One region of the Clostridium omnivorum genome, then DNA from elsewhere that is predicted to be linked to it. Evidence: riboswitches for the same ligand, from Rfam matches in the RefSeq annotation. Region 1 holds a riboswitch; each other region holds the start of a gene.

Evidence for each region. Region 1 has a riboswitch for S-adenosylmethionine ahead of metK (methionine adenosyltransferase). Riboswitches for the same ligand answer to the same signal wherever they lie in the genome.
Region 2: it holds a riboswitch for S-adenosylmethionine, as region 1 does, so the genes downstream of both, bsdE14_RS01050 (methionine ABC transporter ATP-binding protein) here and metK (methionine adenosyltransferase) in region 1, are expected to answer to the same signal.
Region 3: it holds a riboswitch for S-adenosylmethionine, as region 1 does, so the genes downstream of both, bsdE14_RS11720 (M20 family metallopeptidase) here and metK (methionine adenosyltransferase) in region 1, are expected to answer to the same signal.

What each region holds. Positions count from the first base shown of each region.
Region 1 is NZ_BRXR01000001.1:846,301-852,804, reverse strand. Features, by position in the region: gene bsdE14_RS03925 (rod shape-determining protein) at 90-1,127, shown strand; gene yyaC (spore protease YyaC) at 1,164-1,694, opposite strand; gene bsdE14_RS03915 (hypothetical protein) at 1,843-2,643, shown strand; tRNA gene bsdE14_RS03910 (tRNA-Thr) at 2,911-2,985, shown strand; tRNA gene bsdE14_RS03905 (tRNA-Tyr) at 2,990-3,075, shown strand; tRNA gene bsdE14_RS03900 (tRNA-Val) at 3,089-3,164, shown strand; tRNA gene bsdE14_RS03895 (tRNA-Thr) at 3,186-3,260, shown strand; tRNA gene bsdE14_RS03890 (tRNA-Tyr) at 3,265-3,350, shown strand; SAM riboswitch class I at 3,559-3,662, shown strand; gene metK (methionine adenosyltransferase) at 3,735-4,910, shown strand; gene bsdE14_RS03880 (hypothetical protein) at 5,065-5,331, shown strand; gene nagA (N-acetylglucosamine-6-phosphate deacetylase) at 5,381-6,504, opposite strand, start outside.
Region 2 is NZ_BRXR01000001.1:221,875-228,378, forward strand. Features, by position in the region: gene bsdE14_RS01035 (HAD-IB family hydrolase) at 1-398, opposite strand, end outside; gene bsdE14_RS01040 (MetQ/NlpA family ABC transporter substrate-binding protein) at 590-1,411, opposite strand; gene bsdE14_RS01045 (methionine ABC transporter permease) at 1,430-2,086, opposite strand; gene bsdE14_RS01050 (methionine ABC transporter ATP-binding protein) at 2,076-3,044, opposite strand; SAM riboswitch class I at 3,193-3,300, opposite strand; gene pflA (pyruvate formate-lyase-activating protein) at 3,418-4,143, opposite strand; gene pflB (formate C-acetyltransferase) at 4,276-6,498, opposite strand.
Region 3 is NZ_BRXR01000001.1:2,443,523-2,450,026, reverse strand. Features, by position in the region: gene bsdE14_RS11725 (methionine ABC transporter ATP-binding protein) at 1-1,044, opposite strand, end outside; gene bsdE14_RS11730 (methionine ABC transporter permease) at 1-17, opposite strand, end outside; SAM riboswitch class I at 1,189-1,298, opposite strand; SAM riboswitch class I at 1,478-1,582, shown strand; gene bsdE14_RS11720 (M20 family metallopeptidase) at 1,653-2,867, shown strand; gene bsdE14_RS11715 (DUF4367 domain-containing protein) at 2,919-4,121, opposite strand; gene bsdE14_RS11710 (RNA polymerase sigma factor) at 4,111-4,707, opposite strand; gene bsdE14_RS11705 (MOSC domain-containing protein) at 4,924-5,352, opposite strand; gene moaA (GTP 3',8-cyclase MoaA) at 5,357-6,334, opposite strand; gene moaC (cyclic pyranopterin monophosphate synthase MoaC) at 6,324-6,504, opposite strand, start outside.

The DNA of each region.
Region 1 (6,504 bases):
ATTAAAAGAGTGACAAGTTGTTTCATATTTAAACAATTTTTACCAATATGTGAAATCAATCACCAAAGAGCAGGAGAGTGTGTATAGGAATGTGTTTTTTTAGTGTAGGAACAGATATGGGAATAGATTTAGGAACAGCCACTGTGCTTGTATATATAAAAGGCAAAGGAGTAATATTAAACGAGCCATCAGTTGTGGCAATAGACAAGGCTAACAATAAAGTGAGGGCTGTTGGTGCGGAAGCTTGGCAGATGATAGGTAGAACGCCAGGAAACATTGTAGCAATCCGTCCATTAAGGGATGGTGTTATATCAGATTATGATATTACTGAAACTATGCTTAAGCATTTTATAAAAAAGGCCTGTGGTAAAAGAAGAATGTCTGCACCAAGCGTAGTAATATGTGTCCCATGTAAGGCTACAGAAGTTGAAAAAAGAGCAGTTAGAGATGCTGCAACTAATGCTGGAGCAAGAAAGGTTTATCTTATTGAAGAACCTTTAGCAGCAGCAATTGGAGCAGATCTTGATATAACCGGAGCAAGCGGAAATATGGTAATAGATATCGGAGGAGGAACTACAGACATTGCAGTAATCTCCTTGGGTGGAATTGTAGTTAGAGCTTCTATTAAAACTGCAGGAGACAAGTTCGACGAAGCAATTGTTAGGTTTATTAGGAAAAAGCATAAACTAATGATTGGTGAAAGAACTGCAGAGGATTTAAAGATAAATATAGGATCAGCTTATAAAAGAGATGTTGAAGTGTTTATGGAAGTTAGAGGAAGGGATCTTATTACAGGTCTTCCTAAAAATATTACGGTATCCTCAGAGGAAATGAGAGAAGCATTAAAAGATACTGTTAATGCCATTGCCGATTGTACTCGTTCAGTATTAGAAAAAACTCCTCCAGAACTGGCAGCAGATATAGCTGATAAAGGTATTATTATGACAGGCGGAGGAGCTCTTCTGAACGGTTTAGATAAACTAATTGAGGAAGTCACCATGGTACCTGTACGTATAGCTGATGAAGCAGTTTCTTGCGTTGCAAGAGGTACAGGCAAGGTATTGGATTACATAGATAAAATTGATATTAGCTACAACGGATATGACATCAGTATGATAGACAAATAAAATTATATTAGTAGGCTCTACAGTTTGTAGAGCCTACTATTTATTTGTGGAATAAAGATAATAAGCATGAACAATTGAATGAGTTATAACTTTGGATATGCTCATTATTAAATCAAGTCTTATATTTCTATTCGTAAAAAGTTCTGTGCTTTCACTCGAGTCAACAATCCCTATAATTGAAGCATCACCAACATCAGGTAAGGATTTTCCTACCCCTTTGCCAGGGTGGATAGGATAATCACGAGCTTGAATTTCACCAATACTGTTAGTATCACCAAGGCAGGCATCAATTCCAATAATGCTAGCTTTTGGATGCAAGCTTTTAATTTCTATTAATCTTCTATCAATATTCAAAGCATGTATAGGTTCAGAAATTGTCCCGTAGATAGGGAAGGGAAAACTACTTTCTTTAAGCATGGTGCCTACAAGAGGGCCTAGACAATCACCTATACATCTATCTGTACCTATACATACGATTACAGTGTTTTCATTGTAAAAATCCTTTAGGAAATAAGCTATTTCATAGTAAGCTAAAGGGTTCAAATAATTGGCCTTAATTTTACTCAAGTTATACACCTCCTCATTAATATATATGAGTGCAGTGTATGAAATATTAAGTATAATTTATAAAAATATGTCAATAATGGAAATAGGTATAAAAGAAAGAAAGTTATAAAAGCTTTGAATTATAACCTGTATATAGGGAGGTTTTTTTATGAGTAAATCTAAAATGTCAGTAGTTATTATATTCTGTACTATTATAACAGTTACAGCTATGATAAAACCTGAGGTTTTTACTATAGAAGGCATTAGAGAGACAAAAATTAGCTTGTTAGATAATATAAAAAAAATAAATTTCTTATCAAAAGGTAATGGAGATAAAGTAAACCAAAAGGTAACATATAAAGATGTAGTACAAAGTTCCGAAATAAAGGTTAAGGATGTTAATACGGGTAAGGTAGAGATACCGATTAAAAATAATAATAACAAAAGTAATGGGTCTAAAAATAGTAAGGCTTCAAGTAAATATGGTATAGTTCTTTCTGAAGAAGCAAAGAAAAGTAAGATAAATGCACTTCATGAAAGTCAAGTTGAAGATATGAAAAATTACTATAATGATAAATATGCACAGAATAATAATACTAAAAAGGAAATAAGTAAAGAAGTATCAAAAGAGAAGGATACTAAAAATAGTACGTCAATAGATGGTGGAGATAAAACTGACACGTCTGTGGATAATGGAGATAAAACTGATACCCAAGTATTTAAAGTATCTAGGGAAGAAATAAAAGATAAATTAACCTTATCGGATAAGCAAAAAATATTATCTGTTGCTAGAAAATTATCGCCATCCGACTATGAAAAGATTAACAAATATATAAATAATGAAGATGGTGAGCAGGGAGTAATTGATGCTGTTAAACTTCTTAGAGATAGGCTTTCCGACAAGGATTACGAAAAAATTAAAGAGGTAGCAGGAAAGTTTTTAAATATGGAAGTAGTTGAAAAAAAGTAGCGCTATTAAAAGATTGCTTTAAAGCTTATTTTCATAAGATGTTTCATGAATTGTGAATTTGCTGACTATTATAGTAATGATAATGTTTAAATACATTAAAATAAATGAAGGTTTGATATGTAAGAGGAAGAAAAACATAATAATTGAGAGTTTGAGAGAGAAGGTTTTTTATATTGCCGTATTGCGATAGTTGAAATGAAATCAATATGAAGGTATACTATTCCTTGTCAGTGGCGCTCCGGTGCCTAAGACAAAATCAAATATATTGCTGGCATGGCTCAACGGTAGAGCAGCTGACTTGTAATCAGCAGGTTGTAGGTTCGATTCCTATTGCCAGCTCCAATATGGAGGAGTTCCCGAGTGGCTAAAGGGGGCAGACTGTAAATCTGTTGGCTGACGTCTTCAGTGGTTCGAATCCACTCTCCTCCACCATAAAAATTAATGTGGGCGCATAGCTCAGCTGGGAGAGCATCTGCCTTACAAGCAGAGGGTCACAGGTTCGATCCCTGTTGTGCCCACCACATAAAACTAAATAATATCATGCTGGCATGGCTCAACGGTAGAGCAGCTGACTTGTAATCAGCAGGTTGTAGGTTCGATTCCTATTGCCAGCTCCAGTATGGAGGAGTTCCCGAGTGGCTAAAGGGGGCAGACTGTAAATCTGTTGGCTGACGTCTTCAGTGGTTCGAATCCACTCTCCTCCACCATAAAAACACTGAAAGGTGTTTTTTTTAATGTCCATACATATTTGAAAAAATAGTTTTTATTGATATATTATATGAAATAAAAAAATTAGGAATTTAATAAAAGAATTTGGAAAATCACATGAATTTTATTGCTTTCCTTGAATTATAGGTGTTGACAGTAATGAAACACTATGCTATTATGATTTAGAATTTAATACTTTATGTTATGCTCTTATCCAGAGAGGTGGAGGGAAACGGCCCTATGAAACCCGGCAACCGGTGTATTAAAACACTATGGTGCCAATTCCGCAGTTTATTGCTGCAAGATAGGAGGATGTGATTTACAACATTCCTCTTCTTGTAGAAGAGGTTTTTCTATTTTTATATTGTGAAAGGAGATACAAAATGAGAAGATTATTTACATCTGAATCAGTTACAGAAGGACATCCAGATAAAATATGCGACCAAATTTCTGACTCTGTGTTAGATGCTATACTAGCTCAAGATCCAAATGCTAGAGTTGCTTGTGAAACAGCAGTAACAACTGGTATGGTGCTAGTAATGGGAGAAATATCAACTAATTGTTATGTTGATATTCCAAAGGTTGTTAGAAAGACAATTGAGGACATTGGCTATACAAGAGCAAAATTTGGTTTTGACTGTGATACATGTGCAATATTAACATCTATAGATGAGCAATCTGGTGATATAGCTATGGGGGTTAACGAAGCGCTTGAATCAAAAAAAGGTAATATGGATAAAATTGAAGCAATTGGTGCTGGAGACCAAGGAATGATGTTTGGATTTGCAACAAATGAAACTCCAGAATATATGCCACTTGCTATATCTATGGCCCACAAATTAGCAAGAAGATTAAGTGAAGTTAGAAAAAATGGTACATTAGATTATCTAAGACCAGATGGAAAAACACAGGTTACTGTTGAATATGAAGATGACAAAGCAGTAAGAATAGATACTGTAGTTATTTCTACTCAACATAATCCAGATGTAACTCGCGAAACTATTGAAAGAGACTTGATTGAGCATGTTATAAGAAAGATAGTTCCAGCAGAGCTTTTAGATGAAAATACTAAGTACTATATAAATCCTACAGGAAGATTTGTTATAGGTGGTCCACAAGGAGATTCTGGATTAACAGGAAGAAAAATAATCGTAGATACATACGGTGGGTATGGAAGACATGGTGGTGGAGCTTTCTCAGGAAAGGATCCAACTAAGGTTGATAGATCTGCAGCTTATGCTTCAAGATGGGTTGCAAAAAACCTTGTAGCTGCTGGTGTTGCAGATAAACTTGAGATTGAATTAGCATATGCTATAGGTGTTGCTAAGCCGGTTTCAGTTGAAGTTGATACTTTTGGAACTGGAAAAGTTTCAGATGACAAGATAGTTGAAATAATTAATAAGGTATTTGACCTAAGACCAGCTGCAATTATTAGAGATCTTGATTTAAGAAGACCAATCTACAAACAAACAGCTGCATATGGACATTTTGGAAGAACAGACGTTGATCTTCCATGGGAAAGACTTAATAAAGTAGAAGCCATTAAGGAATTACTTTAGAAACTTAACTTTGTTATAGTAGAGCTTAATTAAACAAATACCCGCTGCTATGCGGGTATTTTTGTTGCGTAGTAAATTTATGTAATAATAAATTTTAGCTTTTTTTCACATAATAGTAGTACTTAAATTTACAAAAAACGAAAGAGGTAATAATATGAACAATATATGGAAACTAAAGTTTGTAGCTTTTATTCATTCTACTAGTGTATTCTATAAAAGACTTTATTTTACACTTCTTGCAATTACAATTGGAGCAGGATTATTGTCATTGTTTTCATTAATTGGTTTTATTAATAAGCTAGTTAATATCGTTAGAACAAGTCCTAATGGTATGTTTATTACCATAGTATTCTTTGTTGTATTTCCGGTTTTAGCTTTTATGCTAGATAAAAGCTTTGCGGCTAATGTGCATGAAAAATAAGATTATAATAAATCCCTGTGCCTTTTAGCACAGGGATTTATTAGTTAGTTTATCTAATTATTTTTCCGCCGATTATAACCTTCTCGATATTTATGTCATCGTCAAATAGTACTAAATCTGCATCATAGCCTTCTTTTATTAAGCCTTTTTTATCAGCTACTTTGCAATGCTTTGCTCCATTATAGGTTGCCATTTTAACTATATCATAAAGCTGAAAAGTAGAATTTTTATATACATTTCTAATAGCTTTATCTAAAGTTAATATGGAACCAGCTAAATTACCTTCTTTAAGTCTCGCAGCTCCATCTTTTACATATACATCTTGACCACCTAAAGCATATTTTCCTTCAGGCATTCCACAAGCCATCATTGCATCTGTTACTAAAAGTACCTTGTCAGTTCCTTTTTGCTTATATGCAACTCTAAGTGAAGGATAACTAATATGAATTCCATCAGAAATGGTTTCTGTAGTTATATCAGTATCGAATATTGCACCTACTATTCCAGGCTCTCTATGATGCAGTGGAGTCATAGCATTATAAAGATGAGTTGAATGACCTATGCCAAGTTTAATGCCTTCTAGTGCCTGCTTATAAGTGGCTTTTGAATGACCTATAGATATTACAATACCTAAATGATTTAGGTATTCAATAAGTTCTTTAGCACCCTCTACTTCAGGAGCAATAGTAATGCTTGTTATTGAATCTAAATGTTCTCCAACCATTTCTTTAAAGGTATCAATAGAAGGAGTTTGTATAAAATTAGGATTTTGAGCACCAATCATTGATGGGCTAATAAAAGGCCCTTCAAGATGAACTCCCAACACATTAGCACCATCTGTTCCAGCTGCCTTAGCTTCGGCTACTGCTTCGATAGCTTTTTGTATATCATTGATACTGCAGGTCATAGTAGTAGGAAGAAATGAAGTAGTTCCAAAAGCTGCTATGGTTTTAGCTATTGTGTTTATAGATTCCCTTGTTCCATCCATTGTATCTGAGCCACCGGCACCATGAATATGCACATCAATAAACCCTGGTGAGAGATAGAGACCTTTTGCATCAATTATATCTGTATTAATTTGGGTTATTGGATTGATTTCTTTTATTTTATCCTTTTCAATTAAAACAGAACCAGTTTCTATTCTGTCATGAAAAATTATTTTACAATTTTTAA
Region 2 (6,504 bases), 620 kb from region 1:
TGAAAACCATGCTTAAGAGCCATTTCCCTTACCAATTCTAACGGACTTCCAGATATAGTAATTATCTTGTGTCCCTGCTCTTTATGCCAACGTATTCTATCCCTTGTAAAAGTATATACTCTATCTCCCTTTTGTGCTACTACATTTTTTGCAATAAATTCAACTTGTGAGCTATGGAGGCCTTTAATTGCTTCAATATATATATCAGCCATCTTTAACAAATAATTGTCATAGTTTCCCTGTCTCTTATCCCACCTTTGATATTCTGGTCTCACTTCATTATACCAGCGTTCAGGTTCAATTATCTCATATTTTACTAATTTTTTAAATATTTCTGCTATAAGTCCTTCTCTATATAGAGTTCCATCAATATCAAAAAAAGCTCCTATATTGTCCATTGTACCCTCCTTCTATATATATCTTTAATACTATAATATTAGATTTATCTGTTAATGCCCATTGTTTCTATAATTCATTATAACCATTTTTGTTGAATCTTTGTAATATTTTTTGCATATCTTGTAATCTGCGCTTTTAGGAAATCCATAAAATAGCAACAAGGTCTAGATTAATTCTAGACCTTGACCTATTAAAATGCTGGAACTATATTTCCATTATATTTTTCTTCTATAAACTTTTTAACTTCAGGAGAGTTCAAAGCTTCTGATAGTGCTTTTATATACGGCTTATCCTTATCCTTTTTTCTAACAGCAAGTACATTTGCATATGGCGAATCTTTGGATTCAATAACTATAGCGTCTTTTGCCGGATTAAGCTTTGCTTCTAGAGCATAGTTTGTATTAATTACAGCTGCATCTAAGTCATTTAATACTCTAGGAAGCTGTGCTGCCTCTAATTCTTTAAATTTAATATTTTTTGTATTTTCAGTTATATCAAGAATAGTTACTAAATCTCCAGACTTTAATTTTATTAATCCTGCAGTTTCAAGTACTCTTAAAGCTCTTGCTTCATTTGTAGGATCATTTGGTACAGCAATAGTTGAACCTTCCTTTAAATCAGCAAGCTTAGTAACCTTCTTTGAATATAGCCCCATTGGCTCTATATGAACTTTAACAGTATAATCTAAATCTAATTTTTTTTCTTCTATACTCTTCTTTAAATATGGTATATGTTGAAAGAAGTTTGCATCCAAATCACCATCGTTAAGTGCTAAATTAGGCTGAACATAATCTGTGAATTCCTTAATTTCTAAAGTATATCCCTTCTTTTCAAGTATTGGCTTTATCTGTTCAAGAATTTCCTTATGTGGAACTGGAGTAGCTCCAACTTTTATAACCTTTTTATCATTCCCCACACTTGTCTTTGCAGAAGTGCTTTCGTTTTTAGCCGCACAACCGGCTAAACCTAAAGTTAAAACTATTGATAGAACTAAAGCTATTGATTTCTTCATTTTAATACCCCCTAGTGATTATTTATTTAATTTTTTATATAAAATATTACCTACGCTTTGAAACAGTTGTACTACAACTATTAATATAATAACAGTATAAATCATGATATCAGTCTTAAACCTTTGATAGCCATATCTTACAGCTATATCCCCTAAACCTCCTCCGCCTATTGTCCCAGCCATAGCTGAGTACCCTATAACACTTATTACAGTTAGAGTAATACCTAAAACTATAGAGGGTAGAGCTTCTCTTATCATTACTTTGAAAATTATCTGAGTTGTGCTAGCTCCGAAAGATTTTGCTGCTTCTATGATTCCCGGATCCACTTCTTTCAGTGCAGACTCTATTACTCTTGCTGCAAATGGAGCAGCCCCGATTGTTAGTGGAACTATAGCTGCATTTTTCCCTATGGAAGTACCGGCAATTAATTTAGTAAGCGGAAAAATTGCAATCATTAGTATGATAAAAGGGAATGAACGTAATAGGTTAATAATAAAATCTAAGGTACTATTTATAATTTTATTTGGCTTAAGCCCCTTTTTATCTGTAACTACCAATATAACTGCTGGTAAAAAGCCTAAAATTACAGCAAATACTGTTGAAACTATAACCATATATAGTGTATCCCCTAGCCCTGGCAGTAAAATTTCTTGAAATATTTCACTAAATGTCATTTTTTATTACCTCCCATCCTATGGACTTGCTGTTAAGGTATTCTATTATGGCGCTACTATTTTCCTCGGAAACATTAATAACTAAACTGCCTAAAACATCTTCTCTAAATTTTTCAAGTTTTCCCCATACAATAGAAAAGTCTATATCAAGACTTCTAGCCATGGAAGTGATTAAGCTGTTTTGACTAATCTCTTTTGAGAAGAAAACCTTTATGTTTATTCCACTGAATGGCAGCACTTCCTCTTCTCCCATAAGATCTTTTAGTTCATAGGTAGGCTTTAGAAATAATTTTTCTACTTCGCCTATTGCTTTTACTTCGCCACCTTCCATTAAAGCCACATTTGAGCATATTTCCTTTATTACTTCCATCTGATGAGTAACAATAATAATAGTTAATTTCAATTTTTCATTAATTTCTTTTAGAAGCTGAAGTATAGACTTTGTTGTTTTAGGATCTAATGCTGAAGTAGCTTCGTCACATAGCAAAACCTTTGGCTCAAGTGCTAAAGCTCTAGCTATCGCTACTCTTTGTTTTTGTCCTCCACTTAATTCACTAGGAAAGCTATTTCTTTTATCTTCAAGTCCAACTAACTGGAGTAAATTGCTCACCTTGTTATTTATTTCAGCTTTTCCATATCCCCAAACTTCAAGAGGAAGTGCAATATTTTCAAAGACATTTTTCCTCTTAAGCAAATTAAATCCTTGAAAAATCATCCCTAAATCTTTCCTAAGCAGTCTTATCTCCCTTGAACTAAGTGTTTTTACTTCCCTTCCCATAACTTCAATATTTCCACTATCATAAGCTTCAAGACCATTGAGACATCTAAGTAAAGTCGACTTACCAGCACCACTATGTCCAACTATTCCAAAAATCTCCCCTTCATTAACTTTTAATGTTACATCATGTAAGACTAGATTCTTACCAAAGGCTTTACTTACATTTTTAACTTCAAGCATTCAGTTACCTCCTTATAAAGCGCAATTATGTACGCAACCGGTTGCATAAATAAATACTAAAATGACACATCGATATGCTGTTCCTGCATATTTTTTCACAAAAGAAAAACCCGAGGAAAACCCTCGGGTAAAAATACGCCTAGTGTTCTCCTTATCTCTCAGCTTACGCTGCAGGAATTGGCACCTTTGTATTGCTAAAAGCAATACCGGTTGCCGGGCTTCATCGGGCCAGTCCCTCCACCTCTCGTGATAAGTACGATAAATATTAAATTTTGCTTTTGTAGTAATTTTTAATTAATAACCATGTATTGATTAATATTATACATAGTAGCTAGTTCAATGTCAATAGCTTTTTGAAAGTTTTTTATACATATCATGCAATTTTTATTTTTTCAATTATAATCTTTTCTAATTTTCTAGTTTGTTTTTTATCCATAGGTTCTACATCTTTAAGTCTGTATGGAATCCCTAGTTTCTCATATTTATGAATACCAAGAGTATGGTATGGAAGAAGCTCTATTTTCTCTACATTATTGATTTTTTTAATTATTTCTTCAAGTTTTTCAATATGCTCTTTTGAATCTGTTATTCCAGGAACAACAACGTGCCTTACCCATACTTTAGTACTAGCTCTTTCTAGAGCTTTCATAAATTCGTCTAGACCTCTTTTAGAGCGACCAGTTAGGCTTTTATACCCTTCATCATCCACGTGCTTTATGTCTAAAAGAACTAAGTCCGTATATTTTAAAATTTCATCATAATATTCGCTAAATCCATAACCAGCAGTATCTATTGTAGTGTGTATTCCCATCTTCTTACACAACTTTAACATTTCTAGTAAAAATTCAGGTTGAAGTAAGGGATCTCCTCCAGAGAAGGTCACTCCCCCTCCTGATCTCTCGAAGTATGGTTTAAATCTAAGAATCTTTTTTAATAGTTCCTCAGAAGTCATTTCAGTACCGCCTTCTGTTCCCCAAGTATCAGGATTATGGCAATATGCACACCTAAGTTTACAGCCTTGCAAAAACACTACAGTTCTAACTCCTGGTCCATCAACAAGCCCCATACTTTCTATTGAATGCACCCTTCCTTTTGTCATAAAAATCCCCTCCTTCTTCTAAATAATTAAAACACCACATGCCTAAGAAAATCTTAGGCATGCAGCATAGTTATTAATTTTGATTGATGTGTGTGTGCTATTTGTTTTATATTTTAAGTGTCTAGCACTTAATTACATTTTTTCGTGGAACGTTCTATTTATAACGTCAGCTTGTTGTGCCTTAGTTAATTTATTAAAGTTTACGGCATATCCTGATACTCTTATTGTTAGAGTTGGATACTTTTCTGGATGTTCCATTGCATCCATAAGTGTTTCTCTATTAAGAACATTTACATTTAAGTGGTGAGCATTTTGACCAAAGTATCCATCCATTATAGCTACTAGATTATTAATTCTTGCTTCTGATTCTTTTCCTAGTGCATCTGGAATTATAGAGAATGTATTGGAAACTCCATCTTCGCAGCATGAATATGGTACTTTTGCTACAGAGTTTAATGAAGCAAGAGCTCCTTCAATATCTCTTCCATGCATTGGGTTAGCTCCTGGTGCAAAAGGTTGACCAGCCTTTCTTCCATCTGGGGTAGATCCAGTTTTCTTACCATAAGTTACGTTTGATGTTATTGTCAACACTGATAATGTATGTTTTGCATTCCTATATGTTGGTGTCTTTTTAAGCTCGCTTGAGAACTTTTCAACTATTTCTACAGCTATACTATCAACTCTATCATCGTCATTACCATACTTAGGGAATTCTCCTACAACTTCAAAGTCTACAGTTATACCATTTTCTCTTATTGGCTTAACCTTTGCATATTTAATAGCGCTTAATGAGTCTGCAGCAACTGATAATCCTGCTACTCCGAATGCCATAAGTCTTCCTACTTTTGTATCATGCAATGCCATTTGTGCTGCTTCATAGGCATATTTATCATGCATGTAGTGGATTATATTCATTGTGTTTACATATAATTCACTAATGTATTCTAGCACCTTAAAGTAATTAGCTTTCACCTTTTCATAATCTAATACTTCATCTGTTATTGGCTCAATCCCTGGTACTACTTTTAATCCTTGTTTTTCATCAATACCACCATTTAAAGCAAGAAGTAAAGACTTACCAACATTGCATCTTGCACCAAAGAACTGCATTTGTTTTCCTACTTCCATTGCAGATACACAGCATGCTATAGCATAGTCATCACCGTAAATTGGCTTCATAATATCATCATTTTCATATTGAATTGAATCTGTAAGTATTGACATTTCAGCACAGTACTTTTTAAAGTTTTCTGGTAACTGTTGTGACCAAAGCACTGTCATATTTGGTTCTGGAGCAGTTCCAAGATTTATTAGTGTATGCAAATATCTATAAGAAGACTTCGTTACAAGTGGTCTTCCATCAACCCCTACTCCTCCTATGGATTCAGTAACCCAAGTTGGGTCTCCAGCAAATATCTCGTTATAGTCAGGAGTTCTTAAGTGTCTTACAAGTCTTAACTTAATAATAAATTGATCAACTATCTCTTGAGCTTCTTCTTCAGTTATTATACCTGCTTGTAAATCTCTTTCTATATATATATCAACAAAAGTACTTGTTCTACCCAATGACATTGCTGCTCCGTTATTTTCCTTTATTGCAGCTAAATATCCAAAGTAAACAAATTGTACTGCTTCTTTTGCATTTGACGCTGGCTGTGAAATATCAACTCCATAGGAAGCAGCCATGTTCTTTATCTTAGCAAGTGCTCTTATTTGTTCATTTAGCTCTTCTCTTAATCTTATAGTCTCTTCAACCATAGTTCCTTTTAGGTTCTTTAGATCTTTTTTCTTATCTTCAACTAATTTATCTATACCATATAGTGCTATTCTTCTATAGTCACCTATTATTCTTCCTCTTCCATAAGCATCTGGAAGTCCTGTTATAACCCCAGCTTTTCTAGCCACTCTTATATCATCAGTATAAGCATCGAAAACGCCTTGGTTATGAGTCTTTCTATACTTTGTAAATATTTCATGCATTTCATCGCTCACTTTGTATCCATAAGACTCAAGAGCTTGTTCAGCCATTCTTATTCCACCAAAAGGATTGGTTATTCTCTTTAGAGGAGCATCAGCTTGAAGCCCAACTATTGTTTCGTTATCTTTATCTATATATCCAGGTTTAAAAGCATCTACTCCAGAAATCGTTTCTGTATCAACGCCTAATATTCCCTTTTTAAGTTCTTCTATTATTAACTTACTGCATTCATCCCAAACTTTTTTAGTTTTTTCGGTTGGTCCTACTAAGAAACTCTTATCGCCTTCATATAGTTTATAATTCTTTTGAATAAAGTCTCTTACATTAATTTCATTCATCCAATTACCTTCGTTAAATCCATTCCATTGCTTATACATAACATC
Region 3 (6,504 bases), 1.6 Mb from region 1:
TAAAGATGGTGTAGCATTTCTAATCACCTCCGCATGAATATTATTTTCTTCTAGATAAGCAATTGACTTTACTATTCCTTCCTTGCTGCCGCTAAATTTAACTATAAGATTTCCAATAGGTACATCCTGTACTATTTCAATATTTCCAAACAAGATGCTGGCATCTACATTATATTTTCTTGATATTTTCGATATAAATGCCTGACCAGTTTTTTCACCTATAAAAGAAATCTTTAATATAGCCTCCCCTTCAGTTATTACATCAACGAATTCTTTTTGCCCCAAAAACTCATAAATTTTATCATAATGGAATACTGTAGAAACAAACTCTTTAGTTATTTCAGCTTTTGGACTAGAAAAGATCTGAATAATATCCCCTTCTTCTACCACTTTTCCTGAATCCATAACAGCTATCTTGTGGCAGATTTCTTTAACTACCTCCATTTGATGAGTAATAATTACTATGGTTAAATTTAGTTTTTTATTGATTTCCTTCAAAAGTCTAAGAATAGATTGAGTGGTCTGAGGATCTAGTGCTGAAGTTGCTTCATCACATAAAAGCACCTCAGGCTCATTAGCCAATGCTCTCGCTATAGCCACTCTCTGCTTTTGACCCCCGCTGAGCTGTGACGGATAAGCATTAACCTTATCGGTAAGCCCAACAAGTTCAAGCAGCTTCATTACCTTTTCTCTTTCTACAGACTTTTCAAGCTTTTTTCTCTTTAACGGATAAGCAATGTTTTGATAAACAGTCCTTGATTTCATTAGGTTGAAGTGCTGAAATATCATTCCTATCTTTTCCCTTGTTTTCCTAAGCTCTCTCGGGGTAAGGCTTGTAAGTTCTTTACCATTTACCGTAACCTGACCCTTAGTTGGCTTTTCTAGCAAGTTTATACAGCGAATAAGAGTACTTTTCCCAGCCCCGCTAAATCCAATAATCCCATATATTTTCCCTTTTTCAATATGTAAATTAACATTCTTAAGTGCTTCTACCCTCTGCTCTCTACTTGAATAAACCTTGCTGATGTCCTTAAGCCAAATCATAACCATACCCCCTTCTTATTAGTTCATAACAGTATACCAAGTATTCTAAAAATACCATCCTTGAAATAAAAAAACCCTTCAGAAAGAAGGGGTTTAGTGCATAAAAAAAACCCATGGAAGGGTTTGATTCAAAACTTGCACCTTCCCTCATCTTTCAGAACTTAATTCTGCTGGATTTAGCACCTTGCATGCGAATGAAACATGTGGTTGCTGAAGCTTCTTCGGGCCAGTCCCTCAGCTTCTCTTGATAAGGATTTTTATTAAATTTTCGTTTTTTTGCAATTCCGGATTGCTTGAAATTCATTATACGAGGTATTTTTATTATTGTCAACATAAAAAAAGGAAAAATTTTTATATATAATTATATGAAAAAAATCTATTGACAATACCTCTTTCAGGTTTTATTATAGTTTTTAAATAACTGAATAAACCCTTCTTATCAAGAGAGGTGGAGGGAATGGCCCTTTGAAACCTCGGCAGCGGGTTCTTTTAAGAATACTGTGCCAAGTCCAACAAGATTATTCTTGAGAGATAAGAAGAGGAACTATCCTTGTTGATAAGGACCTCTTCTTTATGTGAAGAGGTTTTTTTATTGAGGAGGAATTAACATGAATCATTTTGAAAACCTGAAGGATAGAATTATATCATCCATAGAAGATGAAAAAGAAGAATACCTAGCGATAAGTCATCAAATACATGAGAGACCTGAAATAGGAAATCAGGAGTTTTTTGCTTCTAAGCTGCTTTCAGACACCTTAGAAAGCTATGGCTTTGCCATTGAAAGAGCTGTGGCTGGCCATGCTACTGCTTTTATTGCTCGAAAAAAGTCTTCAAAAATCACTGGACCTGTTATAGGTTATTTGGCAGAATATGATGCTCTTCCAAATCTGGGTCATGCTTGTGGTCATAATATAATAGGCACTACCAGTATAGCCTCTGCTATAGCTCTGTCCAAAGTTATTGATGAAATCGGTGGAGAAATAGTTGTTTTAGGCACACCAGCTGAAGAAGGAGGAGAAAACGGCAGCGCAAAAGGAAGCTTTGTAAAGCATAACCTGCTTCAAGGCATCGATGCCTGTATGATGATTCACCCTTCAAATCAAACTTCAGTAACTGGAACCTCCCTTGCTGTAGATCCATTAGACTTTGAGTTTATTGGAAGGCCAGCTCATGCGGCTGCTTGTCCTGAAGAAGGTATTAACGCCTTAGATGCAGTGATTTCTCTATTTAACGGAATAAATGCATTAAGACAGCACCTACCTAGCGATGTACGAATTCACGGTATTATTACCCACGGGGGAGATGCACCCAATATAGTACCTGAATACTCTAAAGCAAGATTCTTCATAAGGGCTTCTACAAGAAAAGGTTGTGACGAAGTAACTGAAAAGGTTAAAAATATTGCCAGCGGCGCTGCTTTAGCCACCGGGGCAAAGGTTAATATAATATCCTTTCAAAATAAGGTAGATGACTTGCTGATTAATACTAAATTCGATGAAGTTTTTGTAGATAGTATGAAAACACTTGGGATAGAAGTACCTAGTAAAACCTCTAAGGGCTTAGGCTCTACAGACGCAGGCAACATAAGCCAGGTAGTTCCAACAATTCACCCATATATAAGGATTGGTCCAAGTAATTTAGTAGGGCATACTAAGGAGTTCTGTGCTGCAGCAAAATCCACTGAAGCTGATGATGCCTTAATTCTTGCTGCAAAGGCTCTAGCTCTAACAGGACTTAAGCTATTAACTGATGGAGATAAATTAATGGAGATTAAGTCTGAATTTGAAAGGTGTAAAAAAGGAGATGCTTCAAAACTACTTTAATGTAGTTTTGAAGCATCCTCTTATTGCCATTTGTCTATATTCAAGGGTTTATTACAATGACTTAGCCACTTTTATTAGCTCTTCCTTTGTAACATTACTTCCTTTTACACAGTAGAGTTTTTCATTTTCCCAAAATATTATTTGTATGATTTTATTCTTGTCCTCTATATCTTCACGGTACCAGCCATCTATTCCATCAATAGTTTCCTTTTTGAATTTTCCAGTAATATTTTGAAACTTACTCTTATCATCAGTTTCGCTTATAGTTATCATGCTCCCCGTTCCATTGTTGTAATTTTCCCTTGCGATAGTGAGTACTTTGTCTTCTTTTTTCAGCTGCATTATCTGTGTATTATGTATCTTAAAGCCATTTGGAGTATATTTAGGATAATCAACTGTAAAGGGCACCATCTTTTTCGTACTATCATTATATTCAAAGTACTCAAATGTTCCATTTCGATAACTTTTTCTAGTGTCTCCCTGAAGATTAAAATCTAAAGACTTAGCTATATTTATAATATTATCCTTTCCTATACTATCAGAGATCACATTGTAATACTTTCCATTCTTCCAAAGCATTAGCTGCATATTTCCGTTTTTTATTTTCGGATCATACAGATATGCATCCACTCCATTAATACTTATTTTTTCGTACTTATCAATATCACCAGGCTTACCTGTTTCAGTAATCTGCATTATCATAAAGGTATTATTTGATGCTGTTTTGTACACAAGCCCTACACTATATATTTTCCCTATATAATCCTCGTTAATTTCCATATCTGTGTTAGCTAACTTGTAACCTTCCGGTATAAACTTAGGATATTCTATAGGAAATGGCACCTTCTCTTTTATTTGATTTTCATCTTTAATTATTTCTCTATTCCTAGGAATAATATCAGACACTAACAGCTCTAACTGCCTTGAAAAATCATAGCCTTTTACACTTTTTTCGCTGCTAATAGCCTTATCTTTATCTATAGCTGCATTAATATCCTTGCTTCTACTATACTTAACAACAGTTGGTACTAAAATAAGCACCATCACAAAAGCTGCAACTCCTATAGCTTCTTTATAATTAATTCTCCTAAATAATATATTTACTCTCTGTAATAAACTTTTAATAAAACTCCGTTTTATAGCTCTCTCCTGACTAGTAATATGTTCAAACATTTCTTCATACTTTTCCACAGGCAAGTCTAAATTGTCCACACTATCCTCTAAACTTTTTCTTATAATGTTATCAATTCCCATACATAACACCTCCATCAGTGTTTTCTGGCATATCCAGTCCCTCTGCCTTTAAGGCTTCTTTGAGGAGTCTTCTTCCATAAAATAATCTTGATTTAACTGTTCCCTCCATTGATCCTAAAATTTCAGCAATTTCTTTTACATCAAAGTCATTATAATAGTATAAAATTAAAACAGCCCTATGCTTAACGGGAAGCTCCGAAATACATTTCAATATACTCTTCTGCTGTTCCTTTTCAATTAATTTGCTCTCAGGCGCATTCATATCGATAACTAAATTTTCTCTATCTACATCTAAATCTTCCTTAGAAGCTTCTAAGGAAATTTTCTTATGCTTTCTAATGACTTCTATACATAAATTCATAGTTATTCTGTAAAGCCATTTATCAAAGGCCACAGGATTTGAAAGTTTATCAAGCTTTAAATATACTTGCATAAATGTTTCCTGCACAACATCCTCTGCGTACTGATAGTCTTTAAGCACCAAAAAGGCAGTCCTGTACACTTTTTGTCTGTAGCTTGTGAAGATAAATTTAAAGGCCTGTTTATCTCCCCTTTGAGCTTTGGTAATATAATCAATCTCAATCAAGTAATCATCCTCCTTTCACCCGGAACACGTGGTAACTTATTCATGCCGATTTCCATCGGCAAGTTACCCGTAAAAGCTCATTTAGGGCTTTTACCTCCGTTAAATTCTAATCACATACTAAATGATGTAAATGTATAATAATTGGTTCAAAAAAATAAAAAAATTCCTTAGCATATTTTAATAATACACTAAGGAACCAAATATTGTATTTGTTTTTTAGATAACTTCTACCTCATCATCTACTTTTACCATTCCGCCCTTTATCACCTTTGCAAAAATGCCCTCCCTAGGCATTATGCAGTCACCAACAGTATCATAAATATGGCATCTGGAATGACACCGCTTTCCTATTTGAGTAACTTCAATTTCAGCTTCTCCTATTTTTAGCCTTGTACCTATTGGAAGCTTAACAAGATCAATGCCTGAAACCACAAAGTTTTCTCCAAAGGCGCCGTGTTCAAGCTCTATACCGCGTTTTTCAAATTCCTCTATTTTTTCTATAGCTAAGAGACTTACCTGCCTGTGCCAAGTTCCTGCGTGGGCATCATTCTTAAGCCCATAATTTTCAATTAGTTCTACCTTACTTATATCCTTTTTTTGTATTCCCCTTATTTCACTTACACACACAGCTAGTACCTTTCCCATATAGTTACCCCCCTATTTGAACCATTTTTCTTGTATCATAATCTACTTTGTTATCCATACTCATCATAAATTCATGATGGTTTGGCTTCTCTCTCACAGCCTTTTCAATTATCTTACTAAGCTCCATCAGAGAACATCCCCGCCTTAATGCTGCTTTTAAATTTATCCCTAAGTTCCAGTGTAGACAAAGCTTCAAAAATCCTTCTGCTGTAAACCTTATTCTGTTACAACTATCACAAAATTCATGACTCAATGGACTTATAAATCCAATACTCCCCTTACTGCTTTCGGTTTTATAGTAAACAGCTGGACCATTTCCTGTTACCTGGCTGAATGGTTCTAATTGCCTCTCTTTTAAAATGGTCTTCCTTATTTCCTCCGTAGTTACGGACTTATAATCCTTGCCTTGTCCTATAGGCATTAACTCTATAAACCTCACACTAACCGGCAAATCTTCTGCAAGCTTTACAAAATCCATTAGCTCATCGTAATTAAAATCTCTTATTATTACTGTATTTAGCTTAGTAATTAATCCTGCCTTAATACTTTGATCTACAGCACTTAGTACTTTACTCAATTCCCCGCCTCTGGTAATTTCATAGTATCTATCACTATGCAGAGTATCTAGGCTTATATTTACCCTGTCAAGCCCAGCAGCTATTAATTCACTAAGCTGTTCATTAAGAAGTATTCCATTAGTAGTCATGCTAACCTCTTCAATGCCCTCTACAGCCTTTATTTTAGAAACTAAAGCTGATGCATTTTTTCGTACAAGAGGCTCTCCACCGGTAATTCTTATTTTAGATACCCCTAGTGCTGCACAAGCTTTAACTACCTTTTCAATTTCCTCAAAGGTCATAAGTTCTGAACTATCCATAAGCTTTATGCCACTTTCAGGCATGCAATATGCACACCTTAAGTTGCATCTATCTGTAATTGATATTCTTAAATACTCTATTTCTCTCCCTACTTTATCTTTCATTTATAAAAATCCCACTCTTTCCTCCCTCTTTTTTATAGAGATAAATATCTTCTATAACCATGGCCTTATCTACAGCTTTGCACATATCGTATATTGTAAGTGCAGCTATTGACACAGCCGTTAGCGCTTCCATCTCAACTCCAGTCTTTCCTGTAGTTCTAACCACAGCC